Regions from separate parts of the Ruegeria sp. HKCCD9138 genome, predicted to be linked through region 2. Evidence: riboswitches for the same ligand, from Rfam matches in the RefSeq annotation. Region 2 holds a riboswitch; the other holds the start of a gene.

Region 1 (10,427 bases), on a different contig from region 2:
ATGGCTCTCGAACTCTGCAACTGTTTCTTTTCGGTTGGCCGCAGTTTCGAACTCTTGGGCACCTTGGTTAGCTTCAGACATTTCTCCCCCCTTTCGTGGCGGTGTTCGCTGCCAACGACGTCAGTTTACAGGAAGTTTCGGTTTTATTGCGATTGGATTGGTGAGGCGCGTAAACGCGCCTCACACAAGAGGTAAGGCATCAGCCCCAGCAGAGTTCCAATCCCTCCGCGACCGAAATCGAGTCCACTCCATCGACGGGTTGATCGGTTATCAGTGCAACTCCGGTATCGAAGAAGTCTTTTCCGGGAGTGTTTTCAGGCTTAATGCCTTCATCGGCCCATTTCTTCACCGCCTCTACACCAAGCGCCGCCATCAAAAGCGGGTATTGCTGGCTTGTCGCACCAATGACGCCGGCTTCGACGTTTTGAACGCCGGGGCAGCCGCCATCAACCGACACGATCAATACGTCGTTCTCACGACCGATGGATTTCAGGGCCTCGTACGCACCTGCGGCAGCGGGTTCGTTGATCGTGTGAACAACGTTAATTGTCGGATCCTTGGCCAGAAGGTTTTCCATGGCGCGCCGCCCACCTTCTTCATTACCGTCTGTGACATCGCTGCCAACCAGTCTCGCATCGGTTTCGTCACCGATGACATTGGGGTCGGCAAGATCCACGCCAAAGCCCTCCAGGAACCCTTGGTTGCGCAGAACATCAACGGTCGGTTGGCTGACGTTCAGATCAAGCGTCGCGATTTTTGCATCCGCTGCGGCGTCGCCCATCTTGGCCTTCGCCCATTGCCCGATCAGCAAACCGGCTTTGTAGTTGTCCGTGGCAAACGTTGCATCAGCGGCATCGATTGGGCTGAGCGGCGTGTCCAGCGCGATAACCAAAAGACCCGCATCCCGAGCTTGCTGGACTGCCGGAACAATGGACCCCGTATCGGACGCCGTCAGCAGGATGCCCTTCGCGCCGTCGAGAATACAGGTTTCAATGGCCTGAACCTGCGTTTCGTGGTCGCCATCGATCTTACCGGCGAATGCTTTCAGCGTCATTCCCAGCTCTTCAGCTTTTGCTGTCGCGCCTTCCTTCATTTTTACAAAGAAAGGGTTGGTATCAGTTTTCGTGATCAAGCAGACGGTTTCACCAGCGGCCTGCGCAGATGTTGCCCCGATGGTCAGGGCTGCTGCTGATGCTGCAATATAAAGAATATTCTTCATGGTTTCCTCCCGGGTAATATCTTTGGTCGCGCCGGTTTTCCGGCACCTGCCCGCATTTGTCCTCCAATACGGGTCTGACTATAGCAAAGGCGATTCTGTCGCGCCTGTCAATAAATAAATAAACTTGATTTATTAATCGGAGATGTCATCTTTCCAAAGGGATAGGAGGTGTCTATGGTCGGTCTCATGGAAAAAGAGATGCTGGCAAAACTAACGGGCGGGGTGAACCAAAGCGGTGTTCGCGACCACAATGAGCGCCTGATTCTCACGGTTTTACAAAGGCATGGCCCTACTGCGGGCGCGGATGTCGCGCGCCTTACAGGACTGTCCCCGCAGACCGTTTCCATCATTCTCAGAAAGCTTGAAAAGGACGAAATCCTAAGACGTGGTACGCCGATCCGCGGAAAAGTCGGAAAACCATCGATACCAATGGAACTCAACCCGGAAGGCATCCTGTCGGTGGGAATGAAGATCGGCCGGCGAAGTGCCGATCTTGTATTGATAGATTTTGCCGGCAATCCTCGCCGACAGTTTTCCATTTCTTATGACTATCCATTCCCCGAAACTGTGTTCGGATTTTTGGAAGAAGGGCTGGAAAAACTACTTGCTGATGAGCCGGACAGACTGCGCCGGCGCGTTTGCGGTATCGGGATCGGAACTCCGTTTGAACTCTGGAAGTGGCATGACCTGACAGGCATCGCGGCCGAGAAGTTCCGGACATGGAAAGACGTGAATTTCTTCTCGGAAGTTGCCAAATTCAGCGATCTTCCAGTGTTTGTAGTGAACGACGCAACAGCGGCCTGCCATGCCGAGCATCTGTACGGGCGCGGGGGCGAGTATCGCGACTATTTCTATTTCTTCATTGGTTCGATGATTGGTGGGGGCGTTGCTCTTAACGGCACTGTTTTCGAAGGAAATCAGGGCAACGCCGGCGCATTGGGGGCGATGCGCACCACAGGTCCATTGGGTGAAAGCCAGCAACTTATCGATGTCGCGTCGCTGCACTTGCTTGAAGACCGTTTGGTTGAAGCGGGGGTCGATCCATCCATTCTCTGGAAAAAGCCGCAGGACTGGAGCAGTATTTCCCGCTACGTTGACCCGTGGATCGGCACGACGGCGCAGGAACTTGCCAAAGCTGCCCTGTCCATTTGTGCGGTCATTGATTTCGAGGCCATTTTTGTCGACGGTGCCTTCCCGACGGATGTTCGCGAAGAACTGGTGGCGCGCGTTCGGCGATATTTGTTGAATCAGGACAAACGCGGGCTGATCCCTCCGAGGGTCGAGGCCGGGGCGGTTGGCGAAAACGCCAGAGGTATTGGAGCGGCAAGTAGCCCAATTTTTCGTCAATTCCTGTTGAACACGAACGCAGGATTGTCGGCGTTCTGAGTTGAAGCAACACGGCCAGATAACAACGAAAGTTTGATGAAGATTAGCGGGACCCGACTGCCACGGCAAAAGCAGCCCGACATGAAGCCGTGGAATTTTCAAGATATGACGTGCACAAAGCCATAATTTGACTTTTGAGAATAGCGTTAAAAGATCGCACCCATTTGTTCTTGGCTGTCATACGGGGCTACGAGCCACTTTCGGCGAAGGCAACATCCGCACGCTCAATCGTGCGTTCTATTAGCGCGTTCACCTGATCCGGCGTTTCGATCGATGACGAATGCCCTGCACCCCTGAACACGACCAGTTCCGATCCACGGATCGCCTGATGCATGTGTTCGGATTTTTCGGCAACCGTCGCAACGTCTTCATCTCCGACACCGATACCGACCGGTATTGCAATTTTGTGGAGCAGATCCGCGCAGCCATCCCTGTCGATCACCCCCTTGACCGCGCGCGTGATACCAATTCGATCATTGCTGGTGATGGCCCGCGCCCAACGTTTCCTTTCATTGTCGCGTTTGGGATCATTCAAAAAACTCTTTCCGAACATGATCGGCATGACCCGATTGATCACCGCCCATAGGCCAATCCAGCGTGCCACAAAATTAAGCATGCGGTACTTTGGTGCATTTTGGGGATCTTCAGGGTGCGCAGAAGTCTCAAGTAACGTCAGGGTCCGGATCAGTTCCGGCTCACGTGCCGCCAATCTCATCCCAACAAATCCACCCATACTCAATCCAACAAAGTGACATGGAGCTGCATCCAATTCCCTGATCAGAGCAGCGGCATCCCTGGTCAGGGTATCAATGTCATAACCCTCTTCGGTGATTCCGCTTTGCCCCTGCCCTCTGTGGTCAAACGTAATACACCGGTACCGATCCCTGAGATGAGCGACTTGCGCTTCGAACATTGCACCACTGAAGAGAAGACCATGGGAAAAAACTATGGGCTCGCCATTTCCCTGGGTATCTTCGAAATGGATGCGTGCTCCGTTCACCTCGATATGGGGCATGATGAGTCTCCGATCATTTTGAGCGCAGTGTAGCACAACCGGGGATATCTTCGGCGTCCGGGTGTTTGCCGTCTGTTCAATGCGAAATTGTCGTATTCAGGTATGCCCGATCTACCGCCCTGCGCGTATCTTCAGCGCAACCCATCCATCAGCTATGAATTCCGGCAAACCGATTGCGAGCGATACCGGCAGCGAGCGATTCAATGTCGGCGCCCAACGGACGGTCTTCGACGAGAGGGGGCGAAACCTCGCGAATGTCGTCGCAAATTCCGGCCAGTACATTTCCCAAAGATTGCCGGCATCCGCGCAGTTCTACGGCTTGGCAGGCTGCCAACAGTTCGATTGCAGTCAGGTGACGCAAATACCCGACTACTCTGTTCAACGCCTTAACGGATGCTGGTGAGCCGGGAAAGCAATCCTCTACACCGTTGGCATTCAAGCTGGGCCAGATCGGTACGGATTGAGCCGCGTGCGCGAGCTCTGACAACAGCGCTTCGGCCACTTTCATAACAGGAGCGAAGCCATTGGACGCGCTGTCTGGTTTTGCCAGAAAGCCGGGCAGCGCGCTGAATTCAGGGTTCAATAGCTTCGAAACCCGTGCCAACTGCGCCATCGCCAACGGGACAATTGATCGGGAAAGCGTTTCCATGACACTGGTGATTTCAGACGTGAAGTAAGCCCCGCAAGAAATCATCTCATCGTTGTCAACAAAAGCTACCGGGTTGTCGCTGGAACTGTTGATTTCAATCGTCAGGCACTCGATCGCACTGTCGAGGGCTGCGCGAGTCGTGCCGTGGATCTGAGCCACGTTTCGAAACGACAAAGGATCCTGCAAACGCCGCGCCTGCTCCGGATCAAACAAAGCTCCACCGGTCAATCGTTTGCGCAACCCTTCGGCGGCTTTCAATTGGCCGGGATGTGGCTTGATACGAAGCACCCGTGGCTCCAGCGGCCCGGCATTCGCGCGAAACCCTTCCATTGAAAGCGCCGCGGCAGATTGTGCCGCCTCGAACGCACAGGCTGTTTCTGCCACCGCAAGTGCCGCGGCCCCGGCAACGGCACAGGCATGGTTTGCCAGCGCCAGCCCGTCGCGCGGCGCCAATTTCAACGGCTCAATTCCGTGTGCGCGCATAACCTCGATGCTGGGGCCAACGGTTCCGTCAGGGGCTCGCATCTTCCCTTCGCCGATTAACGACAATCCGACAGTTGCATTGATAACCAGATCGGCCGCACCAATTGAGCCGATGTCCCCGACGACAGGCGTCAAGCCTGCATTCAGACACTCCGCAATGTGCTTCGCAACCTCGGGTCGGGCTGCACTGTGACCTGTCAGCATCGTGTTTACCCGCACAATCAGCCCCGCCCTGACGGTGTCTGGCGCAGCTTGCGGGCCGATCGCCTGAGCCCGCCCGCGTAACGTCTGAACCGAGAATTCGGACAGCGCGTCCGCCGACAGCACTTCGGTGGCCCGGGCGCCCAATCCCGTTGTGACCCCATACACAGGTATCCGTTCCTGGATGGCGCGTGCCACCAGCGCATGTGACTTGGCCATTTCCGCCAGCCCTGCGGGATCAAGCGAAACTGGCCGAGATTGCCGTGCCGCCACGCTGAGCGCTGCAACGGTCAATGACGCTCCGTCTAGCCTGAGTGAACCCATCTCAGGCATTCCGGTAGAGAAGCTTCTGAACGATACCGAGCTCTCGGGCCCGCTCCAGAATCCGGGCTCCCAGAGCAATGTCCGCGGTCGACATGCCACGGTGCCAGAACAAAATGGTCTCGTCGTCGGATTCCCGGCCCGGTTTCAACCCCGCTGCAATTTCGCCGATTTCGGCGTAAAAAGTGTCTTCGCTTACAAGGCCGGCGTCTATATGCGGACGCAGCGCGCCCAGATGACCCGCGCGCATCTGGCCCAGATCGTCCATGACAAACTTGTCGAACCCCTCAGTAAAGTTCAGCGGCAGGGCGCTCATCGTGCCGTATGGCACCACAAATGCGCCTTTTTTGACCCAAGACCGGTCAAACATTGGCGTTGGTTCGTTTAGGCGCGTTGCTTCGATCAGGATGTCTGCCCCATTCAGGCAGCTCTGCCAGTCTTCGGTGACAATCACCTTTTTGCCCAGATCACCGCTGAGTCTTTCACCGAAGGCATCACGGCTTTCCTGACGTCGCGAGTGCACCCGGATTTCTTCAAAGTCGAACAGATGATCCAACAACCTGACATTCCAGTAGGATGTGCCGCGCGCGCCGACATGCCCCAGTATTCGAGGGTTTCGGGGACCCAACCATTTGGCGCCAAGGGCGGTCAGAGCACCTGTCCGCATATCGGTGATACCAGCGGCATCAATCACTGCACGCGGGGCGCCGGTTCTGGGACAGAACAGGTTCAGCAGGGCCAGTTCCGACGGCAAGCCCTGCTTGTAATTGTCGACATAGTCGCCAACAATTTTCACCCCGGCATAGCCCAGCGGCTCCACATAGCCACGCAGCACGTTGAAATGCCCGTTGAACGCGGGGTCAGGCGTCAGATGCATGCGCGGCTCTATGACCGCCTTACCCTGCCCCGCCGCGATCAATCCCTGCTCGATCGCGTTCAGAATGTCATCATTGCTGAGTGCCACCTGATCGACTTCGGGCTGACCCAGGTATTCGATTTCAATTTTTGTCATGCGTAGATCCCGTGCTTTTTGTCATCTTGAAGAATGCATGCTGGCGTTCCAGATCAAAAAATGTGACGCTTGCCTAAGAATTCCTGATGCAAAGGAATGCCGCCTGTGCGACTTCCCCCGCTGAACACACTCAAAGCATTTGAGGCAACCGTCCGACTTGGCGGGTTCACCGCGGCCGCGGCTGAACTGGGAGTGTCGCCTGCCGCAGTGAGCATGCAGGTCAAAAAGGCCGAAGAATTCCTTGGGAAAAAGCTGTTTCATCGGACCAACAACAGCCTGTTGCTGACAGATGCAGGGCGATCCTACCATCCAACGATCGGCGACGCGCTGATGAGCATCTCAGCCATCACAGACCAACTCCTGGAAAACGAAGCGCGCTCTCGGATCATCATCAGCACTATTCAATCTTTGGCAGAAAAATGGGTCGCTCCTGCAGTATCCAGATTTCGATCTTCTCATCCAGACATAGGGATAGAATTGCGCATCGAAGGTGACCCGGTGGATTTGACAAGCACCCAAACCGATATCCGGATCACTGCTGAAAGCCATCTGTATCCCCAACACACAACCGAACCCCTTTTCACCGATACCGTCTATCCCTATTGCAGCCAACATTTTCGCAAGCGATTTATTTCGAACGGAAGTCTTGCCGAAATTCCTGACAACCTGCTGATCCATACCGATTGGGGTGAACAATATGCGTCATACCCGACATGGGCCGCTTGGTTCCGTGCCGCGGGGCTCGCAAGAACACCGGACATCCGCAAAGGCCTGCGGATCGGAGGCGCAGCCGTTGCCTTTGCACTTGCGTCCCGGGGTACGGGTATAGCTCTCGTACCGAAAATGCTCATTGATGCGGAGCGCGGTGCGGAGTGTCTTCCGCAATCCGCATTACTGGGTTTGTCTTTGCCTTATGGCTATGCAGCCATTCTTCCCAAACACTCGGCAGACCTGCGCCCCCCACCCTTCAAACCGGCATTAATTCAGGCGATTCTTGCCGACTTGAAGCAAAACGGCTGACACTTTCAGGGTATGCCATGCCTGTCTTCCGAAATTCAGTGACAAAGCCAGAATTGCTATGAAACCGGTTGTCTTTTCGTCCGATCCCGCCTAGGCACAACAACACCTCGGGGTGCGCGGCTTGCCGTGCTGAGATGCCTTTGGCGAACCCGTTGAACCTGAACCGGCTAGAACCGGCGGAGGGAAGGGTAGCGGTTTCATCCATCCTTGCCCTCTCGCCGCAATGGAGGATGATATGAAACATCTGATGATTGCTGCGGGAATACTGAGTGCAACATCGGCCATCGCCGCCGACAAACCTCAGCTGACCGTTTATACCTATGACAGCTTTGTCTCGGACTGGGGCCCCGGCCCGCAGGTCGAAGAAGCCTTTGAGGCAGTGTGCAACTGCGACCTGAACCTGATTGGTGTCGAGGACGGCGCGGCGCTGCTGTCACGTATCCGGCTTGAGGGTGAGAGTTCCAACGCCGATGTCGTGCTGGGGCTGGATACCAACCTGATCACCGCAGCGAAGGAAACCGGTCTGTTTGCCCCCAGCTCGGTCACAGCTGACTACACGCTCCCGATCGAGTGGACGGATGATGTCTTTGCACCCTACGACTGGGGGTATTTTGCGTTCGTCCACAACGCGGATTCACCGGCGCCTGCCAATTTCCAAGAACTTGCAGACGGCGACACCAAAATCATCATTCAGGACCCGCGCTCGTCCACTCCGGGCCTTGGGCTGTTGTTGTGGGTCAAAGCGGCCTATGGCGATGAAGCGCCGGACATCTGGGCCGGGCTTGCCGACAACATCGTAACCGTGACCAAGGGTTGGTCCGAGGCCTATGGCCTGTTCCTTGAGGGTGAGGCGGACATGGTCCTCAGCTACACGACCTCTCCGGCCTATCATCTGATCGCAGAGGAAGATGCCAGCAAGGCAGCGGCGGCCTTTGACGAGGGGCACTACATGCAGGTCGAAGTTGCGGCAAAACTGGCCGGAACCGATCAACCCGAACTGGCCGATCAATTCCTGGAGTTCATGGTTTCGGACGCTTTCCAACAGATCATTCCAACGACCAACTGGATGTATCCGGCGGTAACGCCGGCCTCTGGACTGCCTGAAGGGTTTGAAACTCTGATCGTGCCCGAGAAATCCCTGCTCTTCGGAGCGGATGAAGCCGCCGCAATGCGGGATCAGGCGCTTGCGGAATGGCTGGGCGCGCTCAGCCAGTAAGCCCGTTACCGGGTATCGGCGCGGCCGCGCTGGTCGCCGCGCTGATACTGGGTACGCTCGGCGCGGTCGCCCTGCGTGCCGAAGCAGCCGGCGGGTTTGGCCCCGCCGACTGGTCTGCCCTGCGCTTTACGCTTACGCAGGCGGTGTTGTCCGCACTGTTCAGCGCGGGATTGGCCGTCCCGGTTGCACGGGCACTCGCCCGGCGAAGGTTCAAGGGGCGACAAGCCCTCATTGCCTTGTTGGGCGCGCCTTTCATTCTGCCGGTTATCGTTGCAATCCTCGGACTGTTGCAGGTCTTTGGCCGTGCGGGGTGGATCTCGGACATTCTGGGGTTCTTTGGCCTCGCCCCCATTCGCATCTACGGATTGCATGGTGTCGTTCTGGCCCATGTGTTCTTCAACCTGCCCTTGGCCACGCGCCTCATCCTGCAGGCGTGGCAGGAAGTTCCCGCCGAGAGGTTTCGCCTGGCCGCGCAATTGGACTGCAACGGCATGGCGATGTTCCGGTTGATCGAACTGCCCATGCTGACACGGATACTCCCCGGGGTGCTGGCCGTAATCTTCGCCATTTGCCTGACAAGTTTCGCCGTTGCTTTGACGCTGGGCGGGGGACCGCGGGCGACGACACTTGAACTCGCAATCTATCAGGCCTTCACCTATGATTTTGACCTTGGTCGCGCCGCACTGCTGTCAGCGCTGCAACTTGCACTAACCGCAGCCGCCGCGCTGGCAGCGCTCAGGTTTTCGCGCAGAGATGGCCTTGGCGCAGGGTTGGATCGTGCCATTCGCCGCTGGGATGGAGGGGCGCCTGCAATCGATGCGTTCTGGATCTTGGCGGCGGCGGCATTCCTGTTGCTCCCCTTGGCATCAGTGGTGATTTCGGGGTTCACGGGGTTCTTTGACATGCCAGCAATTGTGTTTCGCGCGGCGCTGACCTCGATCATTGTGGCCGCTGCCAGCACTGCGATCCTGCTGATGCTTGCACTGCCGATGGCAACGGCCGTCGCGACCGGGCGTTTCGGGATTGTCGAACTCAGCGGAATTCTGGGTCTGGCCGCGTCACCGTTGGTTATCGGCACCGGTCTGTTCATTATGATTCGTCCACTGGCAAACCCGACTTCGCTGGCGCTTCCTGTGACCGCCCTGGTGAATGCCGTCATGGCCCTGCCCTTTGCCCTGCGCATTCTCGTGCCAGTAGCCCGCGATATCGTCGCGCGGCACGGGCGGCTCGGGCTATCACTGGGCATGGGAAAGAAGACCTTTATTGCCTGGATTCTGCTCCCTCGAATGCGCCCGCAAATCTGCTTTGCCGCTGGCCTCGGTGCCGCACTATCGATGGGTGATCTTGGCGTAATCGCTTTGTTCGCTGATCCCCAGATCGCAACATTGCCACTGCAAATTTATCGTCTGATGGGTGCGTATCAGATGCAGGCCGCCGCAGGAGGCGCATTGTTGCTACTGTTGCTGTCGATGGGGGCATTCTGGCTTTTGGATCGCGGAGGGCGCTGGCATGCTGAAGCTTGACGGCTGTGTCATCGAAAACGGAGGTTTCGCACTGCACGCCGATATTGGCGTCGAAGCCGGAGCCAGCGTTGCCATCATCGGCCCATCCGGCGCAGGAAAGTCCACATTGTTAGAAGCGATTGCCGGTTTTCGCGATCTCAAACAAGGCCGAATTCTCTGGAACGGTGATGACATTTCCGTGCTTCACCCCGGGAAACGTCCGCTGGCCATGCTGTTTCAGGATGGGAACCTTTTTCCGCACTTGACGGCCGAGCAGAATGTCGCGCTAGGCCTGCGCCCGAACGGACGACTTTCGAAGGACGAACACACCAAGGTGCAAGCCGCCCTCGATCGCGTCTCACTGCACGGATTGAGCAACCGGAAGCCATCAGAACTGTCCGGT
Region 2 (10,427 bases):
CAGCATCGCGGCAAACATCAGATCGGTCTTGGCGCGGCCATTTGCCAGCAGCATCAGATAACCCAAACCCTGTGAGGACCCGACCCATTCGCCGATCACCGCCCCAATCGGCGCGTATACCGCTGCAAGCCGCATCCCCGAAGCCAGCGAAGGCAAGGCGGCGGGAATGCGGATGTGCCACAGAACCGTGCGGCGGCTGGCCTGCATCGTGCGTGCCAGATCCAGATAGCCCGGCGGCGTTCGCATCAGCCCGTCAAAGAAGGACGAGGTGATCGGGAAGTAGATTATCAGGACAGCCATCGCAACCTTGGACCACAACCCGTAACCCAGCCAAAGCGTCAACAACGGCGCAAGAGCAAACACAGGAAGGGCCTGCGTGAACACCAGCATCGGTTGAACCAGCACCCGCGCGGCCCGCGAACTGGCCAGCTGCAGGGCTGTGATCACGCCCAGAACAGTACCGCAGGCCAGACCGACCACCACTTCGACCGCGGTGATCCATGTATGTTCGGCAATGACCCAGCGGTTCTGCCACCAGGTCTCGGCCACAACCCCCGGTCCCGGCAGGATGAATTTGGGCAGGCCGGTCAGGGTGGCGACGCCCTGCCAGATGGCGAGCGCGAAGAGCGTCGCGGCAAGACCGGACAAGTGCCTCATTCCGCAGTCGCCCGCAGTAGTCGCAAAAGCGATCCCTGTGTTTCCAACGTTTCAAGGTCGTCAACCTTGCGCGGCGCAGGTGCGCGCGGAGACCGGCAGGACGTCAGCCCGCCCGGTGTCATGACAACGATGGTCTGGCCCAGACGCGCGGCCTCGCCGGGATCATGCGTCACCAGCAAAACGGTGCGGCCCCGCAGGAGCTCGGCCGCCAGATCCTGCATGTCCGCGCGGGTACGTGCATCGAGGGCCGAGAATGGTTCGTCCAGCAAAACGATCGGGCGATCTTCCATCAGAGTACGGGCCAGGGCCACGCGCTGTCGCTGACCACCTGAAAGCTCGGCCGGTTTCTTGTTCATGTGGTCGCGCAATCGCATCCGCCCGATCAGAAGATCGCGCCGTTCAAGATCAATCGGTTCGCCTCGCAGTCTCGCCCCCAGCGAAATATTCTGTGCCACAGTCGCCCATGGCAGCAGCAGATCGTCCTGCGCCATATAAGCGACGCGTTTCGCAATCGGTTGCCGGTCATTCGCGGCAATGGTTCCGGTGAATCGCGCACCGGTTTCCAACCCGGCGATCAATCGTAAAACAGTGGTTTTCCCGACGCCCGAACCACCCAGCAAGCATGTCCACTCCCCTGCGCCGATCGTCAGGGTCAACGGCGCGAACAATGGCGCGCATTCGATTTTGGCCTGGCCGCTGATCGTCAGTTCGGGCGCCGTGGTCAAGGTGTCAGACCCATTTGCCAGAAATTGACCTCGAGCTCTGTTGCGGTGCGAAAGGTCTGGCACAGGCGGTCCCAACGCGGCGCCGTCCGGAAATCCGCCCCAATCCGCCGCGATAGAGCCGAATCCAGCAAGCGCCCCACGGAACGACACGCGTCCTGATAGTCTTTGCTGGCATAGGCGTCGATCCAGTCGCGATAGGTCTCGGACGTAGATTCAGCAGACAGACGCTTTCCGATTTCTCCATATCCCATGACGCAGGGGACAAGGGCCGCCAGCAGGTTCAGCAAATCACCGCTATAGCCTGCTTCGAGCACATATCGCGTATAGGCCAGATTCTCAGCCCGTTCCGGGGTGGCGAACAATTGTTCCTGTGCGATACCCTCTGCCTCGCAAATACCGATATGCAGCTTCATCTCTTCGCTGATCAGCCCGTTCACCGTGCGCGAGGCAGCCAACATCTCTTCATGCGTTTCCGATTTCACCACAGCGAGCGCCCAGGCACGTGAAAAGTGGATCAGGAACACATAGTCTTGTCGCAGATAGTGCAGAAACGCCGCGCGCGGCAACGAGCCATCCTTCATACCTTCGACAAAAGCGTGGCGGGTATACTCCCGCCACGGGCCCTGCGCCGCATCGCGCATCAGCGCGAAGGCTTTGCCGTATTCACTCATTGCGCGGTCACGTCTACTGTAATGGCGCTGACCGGGTTGATACTGTCGATCATGCCGCTGTCCTTGAGGAATTCTTCGAACCGCGCATATCGACCTGCATCAAACCCCGCCGGGCGCAACGCAAAACGCGGCAAAGTGTCGACCCAGGCGCGCGCGTTCAGCTCATCCTGCAGTTCCGGAGAGGTGGCCGAGAAGATCTCCCAGCTTTTATCCGGGTTGTTTACCATGAATTGGGTGGCTTTCTCGGTCGCGGCCAGAAATCTTGCGATCTTGTCCGTGTCCATCCTGTCGGAATTGGCGACATAGATCAGCTCGTCATAGGGCGGCACGCCTTCTTCCTCGACATAGAAACAACGACCCGCAACACCTTCAATATCCATCTGGTTCAGTTCGAAATTGCGAAATGCTCCGATCACGGCATCCACCTGACCGGTCATCAGCGACGGCGACAACGAGAAGTTGACGTTGATCATCTCGATATCGTCTAGCGCCACATCATGCGTGTTCAGCATTGCGGTCAGGACAGCCTCTTCAACACCCGCAACCGAAAAGCCTACTTTTTTGCTCTTGAGATCCGCCAATGTTTGGATCGGCCCATCTTCCAGCACCAGCAGGCAATTCAAAGGCGTGGCCACCAGCGTGCCCACACGTTTCAATGGCAAGCCTTCGTGGATTTGCAGGTGCAACTGCGGCTGGTAGGAAACCGCCAGATCAGCCTGTCCCGCAGCAACCAGGCGCGGTGGCGCGGACGGATCGGCGGGCGGGACGATTTCCACCTCCAGCCCCTCATCCGCGAAGTACCCGTTTTCCTGCGCGATGATGATCGGACCATGATCGGGATTGACGAACCAGTCCAGAAGCACGGTCATCTTGTCGTCGGCCGAGGCCGGCACGGCGGCCAGCAAGGCAAGGGTTGTGATCAGTTTTCTCATTGCTCGCGTTTCCTTCTGTTCACGAGGTTGAAGCCGCAACGAGGACGATCTCGCCCGGCCAATCCGGTTGAATGCGTTCGGCCGCTCGCCACGCGCGCAGACCCGTAGCGCAGCACAGCACCAGTCTTTCGCCCTGATTAGGGTCCAGTTCTTTGAGGTGTTCCTGCGATACCCGTTTGGCATCCGGATGGGCCGGGATTGGCGCCTCGTCTGTGCCGCGCAACTCGATAATCTGGTCCGTTTCGGTCAGTTGGTTGGCAGACAGGAAGCGAAAACAACTGTCCGGTTCTGGTGCGTTGTCAAACCGGAATCCATTACTACGCAGGGTGCGGGCATCATATTGAATCAACTGGCCCAGTGGTGATGGCTCCACCTTAAGGATAAGGTTCAAAGCCATCTGTGCCTGCGTCGCGCCGATCACGGCCACGACGGGGCCAAGCACACCTGCGGAAGCGCAGCTGGAATTGTTGTCCGGCGCGTCCGGAAACAAGGCCCGCAACGACGGGGCGCTGCCGCAGAAGCCGCCCGCATAACCCGACAACCCAAGAACCGACGCGCTGATCAGCGGTTTGTCCTGTTCCAGGCACGTGTCCGAGAGAATGTAACTGGCGGCATAGCTGTCCGCGCAGTCGAGGATCACGTCCGACCTTGTGACCAATGTGCGGGCATTTTCACTCGTTAGAGCCTGATTTCGGTCAACAACCTCGATCTCACCATTCATCGCACGGCAACGATCAGCGGCAACTTCGGCCTTGAAGCGACCACAATCCGCCTCAGTAAACAACGTTTGGCGGTGCAGGTTCGACACATCGACAGTATCATTGTCCACAATCGTGATCCGACCAATACCGGCACCGGCTAGCAATGGCAGAACCGACGAGGCCAGCCCCCCTGCACCAACCACCAGAACGCAGGCGGAAGACAGTCGCGCCTGTCCCGCGACCCCCACCTCGGGCAGCAATAACTGACGAGCGTAACGGCTCATCGCGTTACCTCGATCCATTGCCGCACTCGGGCTTCTGGCTCCGGGCTTAGCGTGATGTCGGTCACGACCGATACGATGTCCGCCCCGGCGGCAAGCACATCCGCAACACGTTCAACACTCATACCGCCGATTCCGACCAGTGGGATATCGCCGATACGCGCCTTCCACTCCGTCACGCGTGGCAAGCCTTGTTCGTGCCATTTCATCTTTTTCAGGATCGTCGGATAGACCGGCCCCAAGGCGACATAATCCGGATCCAAGGAAAGCGCGCGCTCAAGCTCTTCGTTGTCGTGAGTGGAAACGCCCATATTTAGACCCGCTTTTCGAATGGCTTTCAGGTCGGCGTCGTCCAGATCCTCCTGCCCCAGGTGGATCCAGTCGCACCCCAGATCAATGGCTAGTTGCCAGTGGTCGTTCACCACCAGAACGGCGCCGTGCCAGCGACACAGATCGCGTGAAATGGCGATTTGTTCGCGTACCAAGTCCTCGGGCTGGTCCTTTACACGCAACTGCACAAGTTTGATGCCCAGCGGCAACATCCGCCGCAGCCAGTCGGAGTGATCGAAGATCGGATAAAACCGGTCAAGGGTCATGACAGGAACGCCTTCCCGATGACCGGAGTGGATGCCACGGCCATATCGCGCTGTTCGATCGGGTCGGCGCGATAGGCCAGTTTCCCGGCTTCAATAGCCTTGACCATCGCCTGTGCCATAACCACCGGATCACCGGCCCGTGCGACCGCTGTGTTCAGAAGAACTGCGTCAAATCCCAGCTCCATCGCGTGGGCAGCGTGACTCGGCAGACCGATCCCCGCGTCGATGACCAGAGGTGTATCGGGGAATTCCGCCCTCATCGCGCGCAGTGCATATTCGTTGCTCAGACCGCGCCCCGATCCGATTGGCGCGCCCCAGGGCATCAGAACCTCGCATCCGGCCTCAAGCAGGCGTTCGCCAACGATCAGGTCATCGGTTGTGTAGGGAAACACCTGAAACCCATCCTCGGTCAGGATGTGTGCGGCCTCGACCAGTTGAAACACGTCCGGTTGCAGGCTGTCGGAGTGGCCGATCAGTTCGAGTTTTATCCACGGCGTTTCAAAAACCTCACGCGCCATTTGGGCTGTGGTGACAGCTTCCTTCACCGTGTGGCACCCAGCCGTGTTTGGCAGAATGCGGACACCCAAGTCGCGGATCATGCGCCAGAAAGTCTGGCCTCCGCCTGATTCCCGGCGCAGGGACACGGTCGCAACGGCGGCCCCGCTTTCGCGAAACGCGCGCTCAAGGATGGCCGGGCTCGGGTATTGCGCGGTGCCCAGCATCAACGGGTTGGGCAGTTCGACACCGAAGAAGGGTTTCATCCTCACCCCCCCTGCATCGGCGCGACAATCTCGACCCGATCCCCTTCGGCAAGCTTTTGAGCGATGCGCAGACTGGACGGCACGAATTCCTCGTTCACAGCTGTCGCCACGCGGCCAGAGAACCCGTATTCCGTAAGCAGATCCGAAAGAGTCCCGGCCTGAACATCCCTGGGTTCTCCGTTAAGCACGATCTTCATCGACAAACTCCGAATAATTGTTTTCCAGTGCCAGATCGGCCACACCCTGAGCCAACGCCGGGGCAAGAAGGTAGCCATGGCGATAAAGCCCGTTTGCGTAGATTGTTCGCCCCAACCGCCGGATGCGTGGCAGGTTGTCGGGGAATGCGGGGCGCAGATCGACGCCGATTTCCAGCACTTCGGCCTCTCCGAAAGCGGGATTGAGCGCATAGGCCGCACTGAGTAGCTCCAGCATGGAGCGGGCTGTGATACGGCTGCTGTCCTCGGCTTCGACCATCGTCGCGCCCAGCATGAAGACGCCGTCCGCGCGCGGTACGACATAAAGAGGTATGCGCGGATGCAGCAATCGCACCGGCCTGTTCAAGGTCACATCCTTGCAACGGATCACCAGCATCTCGCCCTTTACGCCGCGCAGATCGTGCAGCGTGTCCCGCGCGTGCAGACCGCGGCAATCAATTGCGTTCTCCAACCGAGCCGGGGCAGGTTTGCAGTGAAAACTAACACCCAGAGCCTCGAGCCGTCGATAGACATCCAAAAGGGCCCGCCGGGGATTCAGGTGCGCTTCACCATCGAAAAACAGACCTTTGTTGAATCCATGCAAATCAGGCTCTAACTGGGCAAGTTTTTCTCGATCGATCTCGGAATACCCTTCCGTACGGCGTGCAAATCGACGCAAATCGGGCAGGTCACGGGCATTGGCCACAACCAACGTGCCGCGCCGCTGAACCTGCGTGCGCGCGGCCCACCAGCCAATTGCAGCCTGACCCAACCGCAGAACGGGTTCCTCGGCGGTCTCGTTTTCGCACCACGGCGCCAACATCCCTCCGGCCCACCAGGAACAGCCGTGCGCCGCCGGAGGTCCTGCGGGGTCAAACACCTGAACCTTGGCGCCGCGCGAGACCAGCTCGGATGCGACCGCAAGACCGGCGACACCGGACCCTATGACCGACCAGACCGTCACGCGGACCATACCTGATGAAAGTGGTGAACCGGCCCCTGACCCTGACCCACCTGCAACTCGTCCGCACGCACAATGGCCGTCTGCAAATAGGCATGAGCATCCGCAACTGCATCGGTCACGCAGTGCCCCTTAGCGAGACCTGCGGCAATGGAGGACGACAAAGTGCAGCCCGTGCCGTGCGTGTTTTTGGTGACGTGACGCGGCGCCCGGTATTCCGTCACCGAGCCCGACTGGTCGACGAGAAGATCGTGGCAGAAATCACCCGCCCCGTGCCCGCCTTTCATAAGAACGGACCGAGGCCCCATCCCGCACAACGCCTTACCTTGATCGATCATCTCGGCGACGGACTCAGCTGGGTGACTGTTCAGCAAGCGGGCGGCCTCTGGCAGGTTGGGCGTCAGAACCGTGGCCATCGGCAGCAGCACGTCCCGAAGCGTTGAAACAGCGGCATCCGCCAGCAGTGCATCGCCGGATTTGGCAACCATTACGGGGTCGATCACGACCGGTCCCGGGAAACTGGCCAAAGACGCTGCCACAGTTTGGATGATTTCGGGTGTGGCAAGCATCCCGATCTTGACCGCGCGCACGTCCAAATCGCTCAGTACGGCCGCGATCTGATCTGCGACCATATCCAGCGGTATGCTGTGCACAGCGGTCACTGCCTGCGTGTTCTGAGCCGTTACGGCAGTGATGACGCTAGCGCCGTAAACGCCCAGTGCAGACATCGCCTTTAGATCGGCCTGTATGCCGGCCCCTCCGCCGCTGTCCGATCCTGCAATTGTCAGCGCGATTGGCACCATGTCGTTGCTCCAACATCTTTTGGGCAACGGGCATGGAAAACGTCGGTATGCCGTCAGCATACTGTAAGACCGTTCCCTACGCCGGTATTGCCCGGATCAGGTTCGATGGGTTAGCGCATTCGCGCCTCTCAGCCCCCAGACGGGGCACCCCAACGGTTCACGTGCAAAATTTCAGGGGTCTCATCCGGATTCAAGGGCCAATTTGGCGCAGCCGACAAAAAACTGGACTTATGAAATGAAAAGAGCCGGTCCACGGGACCGGCTCTTTGTTGTGCAATTGAGTGCTGGGTCAGCCTTTCATACCGTCCCAAAAGGACTTGACGGACGAGAAAAAGCTTTTTGATTCCGGATGGTTATCTTCGCCCAGATCGTCAAACTCGCGAAGCAACTCTTTCTGACGGCTTGTCAGATTGACCGGAGTTTCCACCGCCAATTCGATGAACATGTCCCCGACACCACCACCGCGCAGGGCAGGCATGCCCTTGCCGCGCAGCCGCATTTGGCGCCCGGACTGGCTGCCTGCCGGGATTTGAACACGGCCTCGGCCGCCATCAATGGTCGGCACCTCGATCGACCCGCCCAGCGCGGCCTTGGCCATGCTGACCGGCACGCGGCAATAGAGGTTTACACTGTCACGTTCGAACAGCTTGTGCTCGGACACCTCGACAAAGATGTACAGATCACCCGGAGGGCCACCGCGCATCCCGGCCTCGCCCTCGCCCGCAAGGCGAATGCGGGTACCGGTTTCGACACCGGCGGGAATGTTCACGGACAGCGCACGCTCTTTCTCGACACGGCCTGCACCCTTGCAGGATTTGCACGGATTCTTGATGATCTGCCCCAGGCCCGAACAGGTTGGGCAGGTGCGTTCCACGGTGAAAAAGCCCTGTTGCGCCCGGACCTTACCCATGCCCGAACAGGTCGGACAAGCCGTGGGTTCCACGCCGCCTTCAGCCCCGGTTCCTTCGCACGAGGAACAGGCCACAGCCGTAGGAACATTTATGGTCTTCTGAAGGCCGGCATATGCCTCTTCCAGTGTCACCCGCAGGTTATAGCGCAGGTCGGACCCACGCGCGGCCCGGCGTCCGCCACCGCCGCGCTGACCCCCCATGAAGTCGCCGAACAGGTCGTCAAACACATCCGAAAACGCGCTGGAGAAGTCACCGTGACCGAATCCGCCGCCCGGTCGTCCTCCACCTCCGCCCATGCCGTTCTCGAACGCGGCATGGCCGAAGCGGTCATAGGCAGCCTTCTTGTCCGCGTCGCGCAGCACGTCATAGGCTTCGTTCGCTTCCTTGAACTGAGCCTCTGCATCCGGGTTGTCCTTGTTGCGGTCCGGATGCAATTCCTTGGCCTTCCTGCGAAAGCCCTTTTTTATTTCATCCGACGAAGCGCCCTTGGACACGCCGAGCACTTCGTAATAGTCGCGCTTTGACATTTGTTATTCCTTCGTGCCGCCGGGTGCGTTGCTTTCACTGAGCCTGTACACGCCATTGGTGTTGTTTGCAAAGCTGGCCACGTAACCCGCCTTATTCAAGACCTGGGCAAGCCCATCATCCGAGTGCTTGATTTCAACCAGCAGCAGATCTGGCCAGATCTCGCCCGGTGCGTCTTCGAAAAAGGCCTGTAAAACGCGGGTTTCCTGACCCTCAATATCCATCTTCATTGCATCGACTCTGGTCAAACCCGCGTCATGCATTGCGTCCAGCAAGGGGACGGCGTTCACGCTCAGGTCCCCGGCATCGGCAACTTTGGCATGTCCTCTGTCCCCCAGGTTCGAGGACTCGAACCAAACCTCACCCGGTTTGTCAGACAAGGCCTGATCGCAATGGGTCACCTCGGTGGCAGCGTTTGCAGCCAGATTGGTCGCAAGCCTTGCCTTGTTGACCGGGTCCGGTTCCACGGCCAAAGCTCTGAGATTGCGCCCCAACCCTTGCACGACCGATCTGACCCATAGCGTATAAAGACCGACATTCGCTCCGGCATCGACAAAGACATAGTCGCCCGAGCTTTGCGATACATGATCAGCCAGCAGTCGTCGTTCATCGGGATCAAAGAACTGAGTGCCCGTGATAACGCGCCTCTCTGCCCAGTTGTCCGAAGGGTACAGGCGGCATTTCTGCCCTCCGAACACTTCGACGTCGTAAGGCTCGTTCCGACTCGCCATTATGAGCCTGCGAATACCGGACGACATCCATTGACGCGGCATGACTTCTGACCACCGGCGCAATGTTTCCATCCGATGTGAAAGAGCGTAAGTGCCAAAGGGAGGTTCAAGGACCGCGGACTGCATGGTGAATGCTGTCCCGGCGGGACCTGTCTGGACCCGCCGGAAACCGTGTTCGCGTTAGGCGCGCTTGTCGTCGTCGAGGTCTTCGAACTCGGCGTCGACAATGTCGTCATCACCAGGTGCTGCATCCGCCGCTGCCGGCTCATCTTCGGCCTCTTCGGCTTGCGCCTTATAGATGGCCTCGCCCAGCTTCATCGCGGCTTCGGTGACGTTCTGGATGCCCGACTTGATCTTGTCGGCATTCTCGGTTTCCAGCTCGTCCTTCAGCGCGGCAATCGCCAGCTCGATGGCTTCGATGGTGGTCGGGTCGACTTTGTCGGCATGCTCTTCCATCGACTTTTCGGTCGAGTGGATAAGGCTTTCCGCCTGGTTCTTGGCTTCGACCAGCTCTTTGCGCTGCTTGTCGGCCTCGGCGTTTTCCTCGGCGTCCTTGACCATCTTTTCGATGTCCTCGTCCGACAGACCGCCCGATGCCTGGATGGTGATCTTCTGCTCTTTGCCGGTGCCTTTGTCCTTGGCCGAAACCGAGACAATGCCGTTGGCGTCGATGTCAAAAGTCACCTCGATCTGAGGCATACCGCGCGGTGCCGGCGGAATGTCCTCGAGGTTGAACTGACCCAGGATCTTGTTGTCCGAGGCCATTTCACGCTCACCCTGGAACACGCGGATGGTCACGGCGTTCTGGTTGTCCTCGGCGGTCGAGAAGACCTGAGACTTCTTGGTCGGGATCGTGGTGTTGCGGTCGATCAGACGGGTGAACACGCCACCCAGTGTCTCGATGCCCAACGACAGCGGGGTTACGTCCAGCAGAACCACGTCCTTGACGTCGCCCTGCAGAACACCGGCCTGAATCGC

The links. A riboswitch is a leader RNA that binds a small molecule or an ion and turns the genes downstream of it on or off. The one in region 2 is predicted to bind thiamine pyrophosphate.
Region 1: it holds a riboswitch for thiamine pyrophosphate, as region 2 does, so the genes downstream of both, thiB (thiamine ABC transporter substrate binding subunit) here and thiD (bifunctional hydroxymethylpyrimidine kinase/phosphomethylpyrimidine kinase) in region 2, are expected to answer to the same signal.

Annotation. Positions count from the first base shown of each region.
Region 1 is NZ_JBWVAZ010000003.1:53,316-63,742, forward strand. It holds gene AC2TEL_RS06090 (ABC transporter permease) at 1-81, opposite strand, end outside; gene AC2TEL_RS06095 (substrate-binding domain-containing protein) at 200-1,219, opposite strand; gene AC2TEL_RS06100 (ROK family transcriptional regulator) at 1,406-2,605, shown strand; gene AC2TEL_RS06105 (alpha/beta fold hydrolase) at 2,793-3,620, opposite strand; gene AC2TEL_RS06110 (aromatic amino acid lyase) at 3,769-5,277, opposite strand; gene AC2TEL_RS06115 (ornithine cyclodeaminase family protein) at 5,279-6,286, opposite strand; gene AC2TEL_RS06120 (LysR family transcriptional regulator) at 6,392-7,306, shown strand; TPP riboswitch at 7,405-7,508, shown strand; gene thiB (thiamine ABC transporter substrate binding subunit) at 7,542-8,522, shown strand; gene AC2TEL_RS06130 (thiamine/thiamine pyrophosphate ABC transporter permease ThiP) at 8,498-10,045, shown strand; gene AC2TEL_RS06135 (thiamine ABC transporter ATP-binding protein) at 10,032-10,427, shown strand, end outside.
Region 2 is NZ_JBWVAZ010000002.1:413,136-423,562, reverse strand. It holds gene AC2TEL_RS05340 (ABC transporter permease) at 1-657, opposite strand, end outside; gene AC2TEL_RS05335 (ABC transporter ATP-binding protein) at 654-1,382, opposite strand; gene tenA (thiaminase II) at 1,379-2,053, opposite strand; gene AC2TEL_RS05325 (ABC transporter substrate-binding protein) at 2,050-2,985, opposite strand; gene AC2TEL_RS05320 (ThiF family adenylyltransferase) at 3,005-3,970, opposite strand; gene AC2TEL_RS05315 (thiamine phosphate synthase) at 3,967-4,563, opposite strand; gene AC2TEL_RS05310 (thiazole synthase) at 4,560-5,324, opposite strand; gene thiS (sulfur carrier protein ThiS) at 5,327-5,521, opposite strand; gene AC2TEL_RS05300 (FAD-dependent oxidoreductase) at 5,505-6,482, opposite strand; gene thiD (bifunctional hydroxymethylpyrimidine kinase/phosphomethylpyrimidine kinase) at 6,479-7,282, opposite strand; TPP riboswitch at 7,339-7,444, opposite strand; gene dnaJ (molecular chaperone DnaJ) at 7,572-8,720, opposite strand; gene AC2TEL_RS05285 (FkbM family methyltransferase) at 8,724-9,449, opposite strand; gene dnaK (molecular chaperone DnaK) at 9,630-10,427, opposite strand, start outside.